3 regions of the Tessaracoccus palaemonis genome follow, and region 1 is predicted to be linked to each of the others. Evidence: predicted binding sites of a transcription regulator. Region 1 holds the regulator's gene; each other region holds the start of a gene.
What was found. Region 1 encodes HrcA, which represses chaperone genes, less so after heat shock. Its sites were predicted from a motif close to TTGGCACTCGNNNNNNNCGAGTGCCAA; they were not measured.

Region 2: groES (co-chaperone GroES) is a predicted target of HrcA. The motif match lies at 2,391-2,417, and genes of this name have one in related genera.
Region 3: groL (chaperonin GroEL) is a predicted target of HrcA. The motif match lies at 1,651-1,677, and genes of this name have one in related genera.

The regions. Positions count from the first base shown of each region.
Region 1 is NZ_CP079216.1:1,862,319-1,867,898, forward strand. Features, by position in the region: gene dnaJ (molecular chaperone DnaJ) at 1-663, opposite strand, end outside; gene hrcA (heat-inducible transcriptional repressor HrcA) at 684-1,685, opposite strand; gene KDB89_RS08515 (MBL fold metallo-hydrolase) at 1,757-2,527, shown strand; gene araA (L-arabinose isomerase) at 2,593-4,104, opposite strand; gene KDB89_RS08525 (L-ribulose-5-phosphate 4-epimerase) at 4,113-4,832, opposite strand; gene KDB89_RS08530 (LacI family DNA-binding transcriptional regulator) at 4,952-5,580, opposite strand, start outside.
Region 2 is NZ_CP079216.1:859,544-865,123, reverse strand. Features, by position in the region: gene KDB89_RS03825 (hypothetical protein) at 1-214, opposite strand, end outside; gene groL (chaperonin GroEL) at 402-1,991, opposite strand; gene groES (co-chaperone GroES) at 2,004-2,300, opposite strand; gene KDB89_RS03810 (NUDIX hydrolase) at 2,444-2,950, opposite strand; gene KDB89_RS03805 (hypothetical protein) at 3,209-4,318, shown strand; gene KDB89_RS03800 (hypothetical protein) at 4,315-5,247, shown strand; gene KDB89_RS03795 (hypothetical protein) at 5,240-5,580, shown strand, end outside.
Region 3 is NZ_CP079216.1:572,497-578,076, forward strand. Features, by position in the region: gene manA (mannose-6-phosphate isomerase, class I) at 1-337, opposite strand, end outside; gene KDB89_RS02425 (DUF3263 domain-containing protein) at 661-945, shown strand; gene KDB89_RS02430 (hypothetical protein) at 1,112-1,567, opposite strand; gene groL (chaperonin GroEL) at 1,832-3,460, shown strand; gene KDB89_RS14570 (hypothetical protein) at 3,494-4,132, opposite strand; gene KDB89_RS14575 (DUF559 domain-containing protein) at 4,058-4,273, shown strand; gene KDB89_RS02450 (Lrp/AsnC family transcriptional regulator) at 4,334-4,783, opposite strand; gene KDB89_RS02455 (LysE family translocator) at 4,913-5,524, shown strand; gene KDB89_RS02460 (hypothetical protein) at 5,568-5,580, shown strand, end outside.

The DNA of each region.
Region 1 (5,580 bases):
CTTGACCTGCAGGGTCCGCGTGGTGCGCACGCGGCCCTCGCCGGAGCACTCGGAGCAGGGCTGCGGGATGATCGTGCCGTAGCCGCGGCACGTCGGGCAGGCCTGCGTGGTGCGGATGTCGCCGAGGAAGCTCCGCTGGATCGCGGTCACCTCGCCGGCGCCGTCACACGTCGAGCACGTGACGGGCTCGGAGCCGGGCTCGCCACCCTTGCCGGAGCACTTCGGGCACACGACGGCGGTGGCGACCTTGACGGGCTTGGTCACCCCGAAGACGGCCTCGTGCAGCTGCAGCGTGACGCGCACGAGCGCGTCCTGGCCCTGCCGCACGCGCGAGCGCGGCCCGCGGCCGCCGGCCTGGCCGAACATCGCGTCGACGAGGTTGGTGAAGTCGAAGCCCCCGGAGAATCCCCCGCCGAAGCCGCTGAAGCCCGCGGAGCCCGCCCCGGACATCGGGTCCCCGCCCCTGTCGAACACGGCGCGCTTGTTCGCGTCGCTCAGCACCTCGTAGGCCTCGCTGAGCTCCTTGAACTTCTCGGCCGCGTCGGCATCGTCGGGCGCGACGTCGGGGTGCACCTTCATGGCGCGGCGACGGTACGCCTTCTTGATGGCCTCGGGGGTTGCGTCGCGCTCGACGCCGAGGATGTCGTAGTAGTCCTTGGTCATGTCTCTTCTCGGTTGGGCTGTCAGCCTTCGGTGAGGATACGGCTCACGTAGCGTGCCACGGCGCGGACCGCGGCGATGGTGGAGGGATAGTCCATGCGGGTGGGGCCGACGACCCCCAGCGAGGCACCGTACTGGGCGCCGTAGCCGGCGGCCACCAGGCTGGTGGCGTGGAAGCCCTGCGCCCGGTTCTCCTGGCCGATGCGCACGGTGACGTCGTCGCCCGCGGCCTCGCCGAGGAGCCGGAGCAGCACGACCTGCTCCTCGAGCGCCTCCAGCAGCGGCCGCATGTTGGCCTCGAACGCGGTGCCGGCGAGGTTCGGGACGCCCGCCACGAGAACCTGCGAGGCGGGCTGCGTCGCGATGGCCTCGAGGACCGCGGCCACGACCGGGCCGGCCAGCGCCCGGTCCTCCGGGGCGATGGTCTCCAGGAACCCGGCGAGCACGCTGGCGGCGTCGGCCGCCGTCTGCCCGACGATGGCCGAGGCGATCCGGACCCGCAGCGCCTGCAGGCGCGGCTCGTCGAGCACCGGGGCCTCGAGCGTCGTCTGGTCGACGCGGCCGTTGGACTGCACGACGATGACCAGGAGCCGCTCGGGGCTCAGCGTCACGAGGTCGAGGTGCCGGATGACGTCGCGCTGCGCGATGGGGTACTGCACGATGGCGACCTGGCGCGTCAGCTGGGCGAGCAGCCTGACCGTGCGGCTGACGAGGTCGTCGACGTCGGCCGTCCCGCCGAGGAAGGTCGTGATGGCCGTACGCTCCGCGGTCGACAGCGGCTTGACCTTCGACAGCTTGTCGACGAACAGCCGGTAGCCCTTGTCCGTGGGAATGCGTCCGGCGCTGGTGTGGGGCTGCATGATGTAGCCCTCCTCCTCCAGCGCGGCCATGTCGTTGCGGACTGTGGCGGCGGACACGTCCAGCTGGTGGCGTTCGACAAGGGCCTTGGAGCCGACGGGCTCGCGGCTGGCCACGTAGTCGGTGACGATGGCCTTGAGGACCTCGAGTTTGCGGTCGTCCAGCATGTCACCTCCCGTGGAATCCTGGCACTCTCGGATGCCGAGTGCCAGTGTAGCGCCGAATTATGATGTGACCCATGTCGATGACCTGGACCCCCGTTACCGAACGCGTGCTCGTGACCCGCCTCGAGCCCCACCGAGTGAACTCGACGCTGGTGGTCGGCGACGACGCCGCGCTGCTCGTGGATGCCGGGAACACGCCCGCGCAGGGGGCGGAGCTGATCGCGTCGGCCGCGGAGCGAGCAGGGGTGCCCGTCACGCACGTGATCCTCACGCACGCACACGAGGACCACTACGGCGGCCTCAACGGCATGGGAGAGGTCGAGTCGCTGGCCCACGAGAACCTGACGGCAGTGCCGGTGACCCGCACCTTCTCGATGGCCGTCTCGGTGGACCTGGGCAACCAGCGGGTCGAGGCGCTGCACTTCGGCGAGGCGCACACCCGCAGCGACGTCGTCGTGTTCGTTCCTGGCGAAAACGTGGTGATCGCCGGGGACCTGCTCGAGGAGGGCGCGGACATCCAGGTCGACGAGACCACCAACCTGAGCAACTGGCCGACGTTCCTCGACGGGGTGCTGGGCGCCACGAACGCGACCACGCGGTTCGTGCCGGGCCATGGAGACGTCGTGGACCGGGACTTCGCCTTCATCGCCCGGGCCGAGATCTCGATGCTCTACGGGCAGACGGAGATGCTGATCCAGCAGGGCACCGCGCTGGAGGACGCGGCGGCCGCGACCGAGTGGCCCTTCTCGCCCGAGACGCTCGCCGTCGCGCTCCCCAAGGCGTACGCGGAGCTGGCCGCCAAGGGCATCACGCCGAGGAAACAGCTGCCGATCTTCGGCCTCTGATGCCCCCGGACACGACGAGAGGGCGGCGCCTCCCCCCATGGGAGGCGCCGCCCTCTGGCGTCGGATCAGCGCAGGCCGTCGGTGAACTTGCGCACCGCGGCGTTGTAGCGCAGCTCGGCCGCGAACCCACGGGTGGTGGTGTTCTCGTCGATCAGCGCCAGCTCGATGTCGGCCATGTCGGAGAAGTCCTCGAAGTGCTCGAGGCCCGCGGCGGTCGACATCACGGTGTGGTGCGCGGCGCCGGCGGTGATCCAGCACTCGGCGGACGTCGACAGGTTCGGGCGGGGCTCCCAGACGGCGCGCGCGACCGGCAGCTTGGGCAGCGGCTGGTCGGGCTCGACGACGTCGACCACGTTGGCGGTCAGGCGGAAGCGGTCGCGCAGGTCGGACATGGCCACGACGATGGCCTCGCCCGGGTCCGTGTTGAAGACCAGGCGGACAGGGTCCTCGCGGTCGCCGATGCCGAGCGGGTGGATCTCCAGCGTCGGCTTCGAGGTGGTCAGCGACGGGCAGACCTCGAGCATGTGCGCGCCGAGGATCTTCTGCTTGCCGGGGGTCAGCTCGTAGGTGTAGTCCTCCATCAGCGAGGCGCCGCCGGGCAGGCCGTAGCCCATCACCTTGGCCAGCCGCACGAGGATGGCGGTCTTCCAGTCGCCCTCGGCGCCGAAGCCGTAGCCGTCGGCCATCAGGCGCTGCGCGGCCAGGCCGGGGAGCTGCCTCAGGCCGCCGAGGTCCTCGAAGGTGTCGGTGAAGCCCTTGGCTCCCACCGACTCGAGGAAGCCGCGCATCGCGATCTCCTGGCGCGCACCGTAGCGCAGCGACTCGTGACGGTCCCCGCCCTTGCGGAGCTCGGGGGCCACGTCGTAGAGGTCCTCATAGGTGGCGACCAGCGCATCGACGTCCGCGTCGGAGACGGCCTCGACGGCGGCGACAACCTCGTTGACGCCCCACGTGTTGATGGAGACGCCGAGCTTGTGCTCCGCCTCGGTCTTGTCGCCCTCGGTGACGGCGACGTTGCGCATGTTGTCGCCGAAGCGTGCGAGCTTCATGGTGCGCAGCTCGGCCCAGCCGGTGGCGGCGCGCGCCCAGACGGCTACCTTGTGCTGCACGTCGGCGTGGCTGGCGTGCCCGACGACGATCTTGCGCTGCTTGCCCAGCCGGCTGACGATGTAGCCGAACTCGCGGTCGCCGTGGGCGGCCTGGTTCAGGTTCATGAAGTCCATGTCGATGGTGTCCCACGGCAGGGCCTCGTTGGCCTGCGTGTGGAGGTGCAGCATGGGCTTGGCCAGGGCGTCGAGGCCCAGGATCCACATCTTGGCGGGGCTGAACGTGTGCATCCAGCAGATGACGCCCACGACGGACTCGTCGGCGTTGGCCTCGACCATGGCGCGCTGGATCGCGACGCGGTCCTTGAGGGTCGGGCGCCACTCGATCTCGAAGGGGATCTCGTCGGAGGCGTTGAGGTCGGCGACGACCTGCCTGGCCTGCTCCTCCACCTGCTGGAGGACCTCGGGGCCGTAGAGGTCCTGCGAGCCGGTGAAGAACCAGACCTTCCGGCCTGCGTACGGGTTTTCCATGGTCTCTCCTACTTCTGTCCGTAGACGTTCTGGTAGCGGTCGAAGAGCGAGTCGATCTTTGACTGCTCGATGGGGATGAGTTCGCCGAGCTGGCGCGAGATGTGCACGGTGCGGGCGACCTCCTCGACCATGACGGCCGCCTTGACGGCGTCGCGGCCGTCGGTGCCGATGGTGAAGGGGCCGTGGTTCTGCATGAGGACGGCGCGGCTGCGGGAGTCCTTCAGAGTCTCGACGATGCCGCGGCCGATCGAGTCGTCGCCGATCAGGGCGAAGGGGCCGATCGGGATGGGGCCGCCGAACTCGTCGGCCATCATCGTCAGGACGCAGGGCACCTCCTCGCCGCGGGCCGCCCAGGCGGTCGCGTAGGTGGAGTGCGTGTGCACGACGCCGCCGACGCGGTCCAGGTGCTCGTAGACGTAGGCGTGCGCGGCGGTGTCGCTGGACGGCTGCAGCCTGTCGGGCGTGCCGTCGTCGATCTTCTTCCCGTCGAGCGTGCACACGACCATCGCCTCGGGCGAGAGCTGGTCGTAGGACACGCCGGACGGCTTGATGACGAACAGGTCCTGCCCGATGCGGTCCGCGCAACGGATGCGCTGCGAGACGTTACCGGCGGTCCAGACGACGAGTTCCCATCGGGGCAGTTCGGCGTGCAGGTCGGCGACGATGGTGCGCGTCGCGGCGACCTCCTCCTGCACATCGGCCGGCAGGTCGGCAAGGCGGATGGTCATACATCTCCTCCGGGGTTTGAGGCGCCAGTGGCGGCATCGGCCTGACTGCACGGCACCGCCATGTGACCGTTCACACATCATGCTACCCGGCCGCGATTCCGGGGTCAACGGAGGGGCACCTACCCGGCTGCGGGAATCCCCGCCGACTCTCGGGGCACGTACTGCGCGGGCAGCGTGCGGGAACCGGGTTCGCCCCCCTCGACCACCTCGAACAGCAGCTCGGCCGCCGCCGAGCCGACCTCGGCGAATGGCTGGCGCACGGAGGCCAGCGGCACCCGCAGGTAGGGCGCGATGTCGAGGTCGTCGTAGCCGACGAGGGCCACCCGACCGGGCACGTCGAGACCCAGCTCCTGCAGCCGGCGCAGCGCCCCGACGGCGACCTGGTCGTTGGACGCGAAGATGGCGTCGACCGAGTCGTCGGCCTCAAGGATCCGGTCCACGCCGAGGTAGCCGCCGCGCACGCCCCACCCGGCCTCGACGAGGGGGCCGCAGGCGGCGCCGGCGGCGGCCTTCCACCCCTCGATACGGGTGCGCGCCTCCAGCCATTCGACGGGGCCGCTCAGGTGCGCGATGCGGCGCCTGCCGGCCGCCCGCAGGGCGCTGGTGGCCTGGTGGGCGCCGGAGAAGTGGTCGCTGTGCGCGCGGGCGATGCCGGGCGGAACCTGTCCTTCGGCGATGACGCACGTGGGGAGCTCTGCGGCGAAGGTACGGGCCAGCTCGAGCATGGCGCTCGTCCAGGCGATGATCA
Region 2 (5,580 bases), 1.0 Mb from region 1:
GGACGCCGTCGGCTGCGGCGGCCAGGGTGCCGGCGGGCATCGCGGCGACGACCAGGGAGCCATCCTCGGCGATGCCGTGCGCGACGAACTCGAGACACTCACCGACGCGGTAGGCGTCGAGCGAAGCCGCCCCAGCCCCTCCCACGAGCCTGCGCGCGAGCGACGCCGCGCGCCCCTCGACCTCGGTCTTCGGCGCCTCGAACGACAGTGTCATGCGTCGGTTCCTCCGTGTGACGGTCCCAGTGAATTTCACAACTGCGGAGTTGCGGTATGTGCAACGTAGGCCACCCTAACCTATGTCCTCCGATCGCGAGGCATCGACCCCGGCATTGAGACTCCGGACATGCGGACGGCCCCGCCCTGCCGAAGCAGGACGGGGCCGCGCGGGAGAGTTCAGAGACTCACTTGTCGTCGTCGGACTCGCGCTTGTCCACCACGAGGGTCTCGGTGGTGAGCAGCAGCGAGGCGATCGAGGCGGCGTTGGCCAGCGCGGAACGCGTGACCTTCACCGGGTCGATGACGCCGGCCTCGACGAGGTTCTGGTACTCGCCGATCTTGGCGTTGTAGCCGTGGCCCACAGGCAGCTCGGCGACCTTCGTCGTGATGACGTAGCCGGCCTCGCCGCCGTTCTCCGCGATCCAGCGCAGCGGCTCGACCAGCGACTTGGCGACGACCTCGGCACCGGCCTTCTCGTCACCGGTGAGACCCAGGGAGTCCTTCAGCACGGAGCCAGCGTGGATGAGCGCGGAGCCGCCGCCGGCGACGATGCCCTCCTCGATGGCCGCACGGGTCGCCGAGACGGCGTCCTCGATGCGGTGCTTCTTCTCCTTGAGTTCCACCTCGGTGGCGGCGCCGACCTTGATCACGCACACGCCACCGGCGAGCTTCGCGACGCGCTCCTGGAGCTTCTCGCGATCCCAGTCGGAGTCGGTGCGCTCGATCTCGGCGCGCAGCTGCGCGACGCGACCGGCGACCTCGTCGGACTCACCGGCACCGTCGACGATGGTGGTGTTGTCCTTGGTGACGACGATGCGACGGGCGCGGCCGAGCACCTCGAGACCCACCTGGTCGAGCTTGAGGCCGACCTCGGGGGCGACGACCTGACCACCGGTCAGGATCGCGATGTCCTCGAGCATGGCCTTGCGGCGGTCGCCGAAGGCCGGGGCCTTGACGGCGACGGAGGTGAAGGTGCCACGGATCTTGTTCACGACCAGGGTCGACAGCGCCTCGCCGTCGACGTCCTCGGCCACGATGAACAGGGTGCCCTTGGCGGCGATGACCTTCTCCAGCAGCGGCAGGAGGTCGTTCATCGAGGAGACCTTGCCGGAGTGGATGAGGATGTAGGGATCCTCGAGCACGGCCTCCATGCGGTCGGCGTCGGTCACGAAGTACGGGGACAGGTAGCCCTTGTCGAACTGCATGCCCTCGGTGAACTCGAGCTCGGTGCCGAAGGTGTTGGACTCGTCGACGGTGATGACGCCGTCCTTGCCGACCTTGTCGAAGGCATCGGCGATCAGGGCGCCGATCTGCTCGTCACGCGAGGAGATCGTGGCGACCGAGGCCATGTCGTCGGTGGTGTCGATGGCGCGGGCATTGGCGGCGAGCTGGTCGACGACGGCCTCGACGGCCTTGTCGATGCCGCGCTTCAGGCCGACGGGGTTCGCCCCGGCCGCGACGGCGCGCAGGCCGGCGTGGACCATGGCCTGGGCCAGCACCGTAGCGGTGGTGGTTCCGTCACCGGCGACATCGTTGGTCTTGGTAGCGACCTCCTTGGCCAGCTGGGCGCCGAGATCCTCGTACGGATCCTCCAGATCGACCTCCTTGGCGACGGTCACGCCGTCGTTGGTGATGGTCGGGGCGCCCCACTGCTTGTCGAGGACGACGTAGCGGCCCTTGGGGCCGAGCGTCACCTTGACGGTGTTGGCGAGGACGTCGACGCCGCGCTCAAGCGCCCGGCGGGCCTCCTCGTCGAAAGCGAGAATCTTTGCCATGGGTGCGCGTCCTTACTTGGAGACGACGGCGAGGATGTCGCGGGCGTTCAGGAGCAGGTACTCCTGGCCGTCGTACTTGACCTCGGTGCCGCCGTACTTGCTGAAGATGACGACGTCACCCTCGGCGACGTCGAGCGGGATGCGGTTGCCCTTGTCATCGACGCGGCCGGGGCCGGTGGCGACGACCTTGCCCTCCTGCGGCTTCTCCTTGGCCGTGTCGGGGATGACGAGGCCGGAGGCGGTGGTCTGAACGGCCTCGAGGGGCTGGATGAGGATGCGGTCCTCGAGCGGCTTGATCGTGGTTGCCACGTCAACACCTTTCTTTTCGTTATCCGGGTTGACCCGGGTCACTTGCTTGCATTCAGGGGCCGGGCGTCGTCGCGGGTGCCGCCTGGCCGGTTAGCACCCGACGGGGTCGAGTGCCAATGTCTAAGTTATCGCGGAGTTAGCACTCATTCAAGCCGAGTGCCAAGACTCGGCAGCGTGGTGACCTGCCATCCGGTGCTGTGCCCGCCGTCGTAGGGGATGACGCCGTGGAACTGCCCGATGGAGCCGTCGAACACGAGCGGCAGGAAGTGCCGGTCGCCGTCCCACATCGGCAGCCGCATCATGGTCGCGACGTCGTGCCAGGCGAGCGTCCCCTCCTCGTTCGAGTCGGGGATCACGCCGGTGAAGCCGGTGATGAGGAACACGAAGCCGAACACGTCGCGGCCGTTGAAGCCGGGCCAGGAGACGGTGCCGCGCAGCTCGAGGTCGGTCGCGTCGAGGGCCGCCTCCTCCATCAGCTCGCGGCGCATGGCCGCGACGATGTCCTCCCCCGGCTCGACCTTCCCGCCTAGCCCGTTGTACTTCCCGAGCTGTTCGTCGGAGGAGCGCGCGATGCGGTGCACCAGCAGCACGCGCCGCCTGGTTGCATCGGTGACGTAGCCGAGGACGGTGAGTTCCGGAGTGAAGGACATGCCTCGACGCTAGTCGACCGACTCACACTTCCTCGTCCGCTTCGACGCCAGAGCATGGCTAGACTGGCCGTGCCCGTCGCGGACGGGCCCAGTCCCGAGGTGGGGAAGCCGGTGAGAGACCGGCGCTGACCCGCAACCGTGAGGCGCAAGCCGAGCCGGACAACCACCAGGACTGCGACATGGACGGATGCGCCGAGGAGTGCGCAGCGTGCGGTGCCGGTCGGCCCCACCCTGCGCGTGCGCAGAGGTGGTGGACGGGTGAGGCTCGTGGTTCGGGCGGCGGTGGTAGGCGCCTCGCTGCTGGCCGTCGCGGCGACGTCTGGCCTCCCCGCGCTGGGCGACGAGGGAGACACCTGGCACGACGGGGCCTGCCAGCAGGGCGAGGGCCTGACCGTCGTCCTCGACTGGAGCGCCTACGAGGGCGACGACACGCCGGTTGTCGACCGTGAGGGCCGCATCCTGATCCGCTGCATCCCGCTCGAGGGAAACGGTAAGACGACGCCGTTCGGCAGCGACCAGGTTGCCTTCCTGAAGTCGGCCGGCATCGAGTTCGGTCAGGGCACCGGCGGCCTCATCACCAGCATCAACGGGCTCGAGGGCGTCGGCATGCCAACCGAAGACGACCTCGGGGAGTTCTACTGGCACATGGTCGCGGGGGTCGAGGGCGCCTGGCGCGGCGGGAAGCAGACCAGTTATGTGCCCGCTGCGGACCGGGAGACCGGTTTCTACGACCTCTTCTGGGGGCTGACCTACACCGACAACACGGACTCCCAGGCGATCATCGCTCCGCGCGACGCGCCCGCCTTCGCCCCCACCACGAGCGCCTCGCCGACGCCCGACGCGAGCGGGTCGCCCTCCGGCGGGGCCTCGGGAAAGCCCTCGTCATCGGGCAAGCCCACCGCCACCGGGAAGCCCACCGCCACCGGGAAGCCCACCGCGACGGCCAAGCCGACCGCGACGAAGAAGCCGACCTCGTCGACCACGAAGACGGCAACTACGAAACCCTCCGCCGACCGCACGCCGTCATCTACCCCGCGGCCCTCCTCGACGAGTTCTGCGCCACCCTCGGCCACGCCGACCTCCGCCGTGACGCCCAGCAGCACGCCACCCAGCCAATCGGCCACCCCGTCGACGGAGCCCCCCGCCTCCGCATCTCCCTCCCCGACACCTTCCGCGTCCCCGTCGAAGGTGTGGGGCCAGGAGAACGCCGGGGCAGGGCCGGACGACACCGCCGCCGCGGCCCCGGTGCCCCGCTGGTCATCGCTGGCAACCCTGGGCGGACTTGGCGCCATCGCGCTCGGCGGCCTCGGGTTCGCGCTGGCCGCGCTGCGACCGGCCTCCGCCTCCGGCTCGCTGGACGACGAGTGATCCGCCGTCTCCTCGCGACAGCCCTGCTCGCGTGCGCCCTCGCCGGCCTCAGCCGGACCGCCGTCGCCGAAGCCCCCGACCAGGTGAGCGCCCTGTGCGACGGGGCGGCCGCCGGGTGCTCCCTCCGCTTCGACACACGCATCATGGAGGGTGTCGCCTACCCGGTGGTGGTCACCGGCAACGCGGGCGCCCGCGTCACGGTCGTCGTCTACCAGGCCACGCTGGACGGCGACACCGTGACGAAGCTCACCGCCATCAGCACCGGCGGCGAGGTCACGGTGCCGAACTCGGGCACGGCGACCGTCAACGTCGCGGTCCCTCCCATCGACGACGACCTGACCGGCGGCTGGGCACTGGTCAGCCTCGCAGGCGTCGAGGGCACCGACACATCCGAGACCATCGGAGGCTTCGTGCCGTTCGGGAGCCGGATCCCGGTCCTGCTGGGCGACGGCTACGGCGACCGGAAGCCGGCCGGGGCCGTGCTCGACCTGCAGCTGGTCGGCACGATCCCCGGCTCGCTGTTCGCCGTCGACTACGCCGACGACGACGGCACCTGGCACGACGCGACCGCCGCCGATCCGACGACGGCCAACACCGCCGCGAAGAGTCCCGCCGACGTCGCCACGGTCGCGTACGAGATGCCGCGCGGGCTGGACGCGAAGCCCTACACCTTCCGGCTGAGGAACCTCACGTCGGGGACCGCGGACGTCACCTGGGCGGCGACCCCCGACGCCACCGGCGACGAGGAACCGCGCGCGACGCTCGGCACACCACCGCCCGTCGGCGAGGAGGTCGCGGAGGCCCGGAACGCGGATCAACGACCCACGGCACTCGTGAAGGGGGTCTCGGCCGGCGTCGCGGGGCTTGCCCTCGCCTCGGTCCTGGTGGCCGTCCCGCTGACCTCGCGCAGGGGGCGCCTCGATGACTGAGGTCCTCGACCCGGCGCGGCACGCCTCCGCGGCCCCCCGGGTCCGGCGCCCCGCCGGGGGCCTGGCCTGGGGGGCCCTGCTCCTGTCCAGCGCCGCGATGCTCCTGACCACCACCAACCCCGTGCCCGTGCTGGCCGCCGCGGTCATGATCGGCTTGGCGGGCGCCCTGACCGGCGGCCCCCGGCGCCCGGCATTCCGCGTGGCGCTCGCGATCGGCTCGCTCGCCCTGGTCTGGCGCCTGCTCGCCGGCATCGCCGTCACCGGCTCCGGGACGGGCACCCTGCTGCTCGACCTGCCCTCCTGGCAGCCCGCCCCCGGTGTGCGCTTCGGCGG
Region 3 (5,580 bases), 1.3 Mb from region 1:
GAAGACCCTGCAGCGACTCCTTCGCGTAGCCGACGACCGCCTGCTCCCTCGAGGGGTGTGCCTGCAGGCTGAGCGGCGACGAGGCCGACAGCAGCTTGACCATGAAAGGCAGCCTGCCCCCGAAGGAGGTTCGCGTGGCCTCGCCGAGGCACTCGGGGGTCGCCACCAGGAGATCGGAGAGGGGCCTTCCGTCTTCGAGCGTGGCCGGGCCGTTCGGGTGCGTGCCCAGCCAGTACTCCGCCCAGGGGAGGCCGTCCTGCTCCACTCCCAGGATTCCGGGGATGGCATCCTCGCTGCCCCAGGCGAAGCGCTGCACGAATCCGTTCAGTCTGCGCATGGAATGTGTGTGTCCTCGTCGTTGATGGTCAGTTCTCCTCAGCGCTATGAGACTAGCGCGCCCCGAACACCTCCGCCCGGGCGAGCGGTGGAGAGGGGCACGAAAGTGCCGCGGTCGCAGCCCAGGGCCACCGCCCGCCCGCTGCTTCGTCGCCCGCCGTGCGGCCGCTGCCCGCTGCCCGACTCGCTAGCGCCCCGGCTTCCCGTGCAGAAAAGTGGCCAGAGCCGGGGCACGCGCGTATAGCCCGAGTGCTGGGGGCCAGGCCACAGTTGTGCGCGGGCCTGGGGCCCGGGTGAATGACATGGATGTGGTTTGCGCCTAGAATGGCGGCCATGTCCGAGGCTCTCTCTTTCGCCGGCGCGGCCGATCTGGCCGAGCGTGACGCCGCCATCCTCGATTTCGAGGACAGCTGGTTCACGTCGTCGGTGCCGAAGGAGCAGGCGATCATGGAGCACTTCTCCATGACGGCGGCCAGGTACTACCAGCACCTGAACACGCTGATCGACACACCCGAGGCCTTGGCCTACAAGCCGCTGCTGGTGAAGCGCCTGCGCCGCATGCGCGTCCAGCGGCAGTCGGCGCGCTCCGCCCGCCGGCTGCAGGGCTGAGTCGGCCCCTTCGCTCCGCTCAGGGCGTTTCGACAAGCTCAACGATCCGATTCCTCGAGCCGCAAACTGCAGACGCTACCCGTTTCGACACATGCCACCGCCATGGCGGTGGCATGTGCGAAGAAGGGTGGCGTCCGCCGGTAAGGGTGGCGTCGCGGGGGGACGGTCAACGGCCCTGGCGCAGCAGCGCCACGATGCCTTCCCTGAACGGGCGCTTCGCGCGTTCCCGGTAGCCGCCGTCGGCCAGGCCGGCCTGCACCTCGAAGAAGTTGGCGGCCGCGCGGTCGCCGGTGCGGAGCAGTGACCAGCCCACCTGTGCGAAGTAGAACAGCAGGAACGGCAGCCCGAGGCAGTAGGCCCACTGCCAGGCGTGCTGCTCCTCGTGCGCGAGCACCGTCGGGGTCCGGGCCTCCGCCTTCTCCAGGCTGTCGCGGAACACGAGCACGACCGAGCCGACGGTCATGGCACCGGCGTCGGTGACGGGCAGCCGGACGCGGTCGAACACCGTCAGGTGCCCGAGCCTGCGCAGCCTGCCCCGTCCGGCCAGCGCGAGGATCAGCCCCAGCGGCGTCGACAGGTTCACGACGTTCGCGGCGTCGCGCAGCCATCTCGACAAATCCATGGGTACCTCCTGCGGCCGACTGGCAGCGAGGTTAGTGCCCGACGGTGTCGGCCAGTCCCGCGCGCCTTGACGGGCAGCAGGTCTTTGCACTCTCTTGGGTCGAGTGCTAATAATGGATCTAGCACTCGGCGAGGTCGAGTGCTACCGAACCGCAGGTGAGGCAACTTGCCGTCCGTCGCGGGCACCGACCGGTTCGCACAACAAGACACTGAAGCAAATTCCGGGGTGCTCGCACCCCATCGACGGGAGGACTCCCGAACCACCATGGCAAAGCTGATTGAGTTCAACGAAGACGCGCGCCGCGGCCTTGAGCGCGGCATGAACACCCTGGCCGACGCGGTCAAGGTGACGCTGGGCCCCAAGGGCCGCAACGTCGTCCTTGAGAAGAAGTGGGGCGCCCCCACCATCACCAACGATGGCGTGTCCATCGCCAAGGAGATCGAGCTCGAGGATCCCTACGAGCGCATTGGCGCCGAGCTCGTCAAGGAGGTCGCCAAGAAGACTGACGACGTCGCTGGCGACGGCACCACCACCGCCACCGTGCTGGCACAGGCGATGGTCCGCGAGGGCCTGCGCAACGTGTCCGCCGGTGCCAACCCGATGGGCCTGAAGAAGGGCATCGAGACGGCCGTCGAGGCGATCGTCGGCAAGATCGCCGAGATGGCGATCGACGTCGAGACCAAGGAGCAGATCGCCGCCACCGCGTCGATCTCCGCCGCTGACTCCACCGTCGGCGAGATCATCGCCGAGGCGATGGACAAGGTCGGCAAGGAAGGCGTCATCACCGTCGAGGAGTCGAACACCTTCGGCCTCGAGCTCGAGCTCACCGAGGGCATGCGCTTCGACAAGGGCTACATCTCCCCGTACTTCGTCACTGACACGGAGCGCATGGAGGCCACCCTCGATGACCCGTACATCCTGATCGCCAACTCCAAGGTCGGCTCGCTGAAGGACCTGCTGCCCGTCCTGGAGAAGGTCATGCAGTCCGGCAAGCCGCTGCTGGTCATCGCCGAGGACGTCGAGGGCGAGGCCCTCGCCGGCCTGATCGTCAACAAGATCCGCGGCACCTTCAAGTCGATCGCCGTCAAGGCGCCCGGCTTCGGCGACCGCCGCAAGGCCATGCTGACCGATATCGCCATCCTCACCGGTGGCCAGGTCATCTCCGAGGAGGTCGGCCTGTCGCTCGACGCCGTCACCCTCGACCTGCTCGGCCGCGCCCGCTCCGTGCTCGTCACCAAGGACGAGTGCACCATCATCGAGGGCGCCGGCGACTCGGCTCAGATCGAGGGTCGCGTGACCCAGATCCGCCGCGAGATCGAGAACTCGGACTCCGACTACGACCGCGAGAAGCTGCAGGAGCGCCTGGCCAAGCTGGCCGGCGGTGTTGCCGTCATCAAGGTCGGTGCGGCCACCGAGGTCGAGCTCAAGGAGCGCAAGCACCGCATCGAGGACGCCGTCCGCAACGCCAAGGCTGCGGTCGAGGAGGGCATCATCCCCGGTGGCGGCGTCGCGCTGCTGCAGGCATCCAAGGCCGCCTCGGTCGAGGGCCTGACCGGTGACGAGGCCGTCGGCGCGCAGATCGTGTTTGCCTCCGCCTCCGCGCCGCTGAAGCAGATCGCCCACAACGCCGGCCTCGAGGGCGGCGTCGTGGCGGAGAAGGTCGGCAACCTTCCCGCGGGCGAGGGCCTCAACGCCGCCACCGGCGAGTACGTCAAGATGGTCGAGGCCGGCATCATCGATCCGGCCAAGGTCACCCGCTCGGCTCTGCAGAACGCCGCGTCGATCGCCGCGCTGTTCCTCACCACCGAGGCCGTCGTCGCGGACAAGCCCGAGAAGGCTGCCCCCGCCGGCGCCCCCGGCATGGACGAGATGGGCGGCATGGGCGGCTTCTGAGCCATCCAGCACCGTATCCGGAGGGCGGTCCCGTCAGGGGCCGCCCTCCGGCGCGTCCAGCCCTAGGTCGATCGTCCTTTCCGTCGGCCGGCCGACGGAAACCACGATGCAGTCGGACTGACGTCCCTGATCCGGCTCCAGTGCGGCGTCTCCTCCACGTCGCAGCTGCTCGCCAGCGGCGGCACCGAGCGACTCCTGCGTCGGCTGATCCGCGACGAACGCGCGCACCGGATCCTGCAGGGCATCTACTCGGTCACCCCATCGCCCACGTGGGATGGCCTCGCCTGGGCGGGCCTGCTGGCGGGTGGGCAGCTCTCGGTCCTCGGCGGCCGGGCGGCGGCCCACCTGTACGGCGTCCTTCCCGCCCCGGAGACCATTGATGTCTGGAGCCCCCACGTGGCGGGAGCGCGCGGCCGGATCCGGCTGAGACGAGGGACCCGGCGCGGCTGGGGTGAGCCCGCGCGCTAGCACCTGGTGGACGCGCTGTTGGACGTCGCCGCAGAGCTCGACATCGATGGCGCCGAGGAACTGACCCACGCGTCCCTCCGCGACAGAAGTCTGAGCCCCCGGGCCCTTGCGCAGCGCGAGCATCGGACACTGGTCGAGCTCGACGGCCGCCTCGGCCACACCGGTCAGGGCGCCTTCCGCGACGCAACGCGCGACAATCTCCACGCTACCGCCGGGTGGGTGACACTCAGGTTCGGCTGGGCCGACGTGTCCAGGGACCCGTGCAAGGTCGCGCGACTCGTCGCGTCGGTCCTGGGAGCGCGTGGGTGGGCAGGAGTGATGCGTCGCTGCCGCCGATGTCCGTGATGCAGTTAGACCCTTCGCTGCGCTCAGGGCACCTCGACAAGCTCGGCGAGCCGGGAGCCGTCAGAGGGGGAGGGGGCGGTCGACGACCTGACGCATCACCAGCGTCGACGAGAGGCGCAGCACGCCGGGCAGGGCGCTGAGCTCCTCGTCGTAGAGGTTCTGGAAGTGGGCGAGGTCGCGCGTGACGACGTGCACGAGGTAGTCGAGGTCGCCGAACACGCGCTGAGCCTGGATCACGTTCGGGATCTCCACGACCGCCCTCTCGAAGGCGCCGAGGACCTCCTTGTTCGCCTCGCGCAGCGTGATGAAGACGAGTGCGCCGAAGCCGAGGCCGACCGCCTCCGGGTTCACGACCGCGCGGTACCCGGCGATCGCGCCGATGCGCTCCAGTTCCCGCAGCCGACGGTGACAGGGGGCGGGGGTGAGCCCCACGCGATCGGCCAGTTCGGTGACCGTCAGGCGCCCGTCCACCTGAAGCTCAGCAAGAATATTGCGGTCAATGTCGTCCACGAAGGCCAATCCTTGCGCAACGCGTCGCAGATCGCCAGGAATCGGCAATCGCGTCGCCGTCGCTCTTCACTAGCGTTGCTCTCCGAAAGGCCGAGCCGGGCAGGTGTCCGGCGCGGCGGAGGAGGGGCGATGGAACTCGGGGTGATCCTGGCGTTCTGGGGCGTGGCGATGATCATCATCGTCGTGCCCGGCGCGGACTGGGCGTATGCGATCACCGGCGGCATGCACCACCGGGCCACCCCGGCGGTGCTTGGCATGCTGACGGGTCACTCGATCGGCATCCTCGTGGTCGCGGCCGGCGTGGGAGCCGTCGTCGCCGCGCATCCGGCGGCCCTCGCCGTCCTCACCCTCGGCGGCGCCGCGTACCTGATGTACCTCGGCGCCGGATCCCTGCTGCGACCCGGCTCGGTCGGCCACGGAGCCGTGGGTGCCGGTTCGGGCTGGTCATGGTGGATGAAGGGAGTGGGCGTCAGCGGAATGAACCCCAAGGTGCTGCTGCTGTTCCTCGCGATCCTGCCCCAGTTCACCCACGCCACCGCGGCCTGGCCCGTCGGTGGTCAGATGCTGCTGCTCGGCGGCATCCACCTGGTCAGCACCGCGGCCGTCTACTTCGCCGTCGGCTTCTCGGCCAGCGCCGTCCTGTCCTCGCGCCCGGCCGCGGCGCGCCTGGTCAGCCGCCTGTCGGGGGGCGCGATGCTGCTGATCGGCGCGGGCCTGCTGACGGATCAGTTCCTGCACTGACGCCGGTGGAGACAGCCGGGAACACGCCTGCCACACTGAGGTCATGGAAGCCAGCG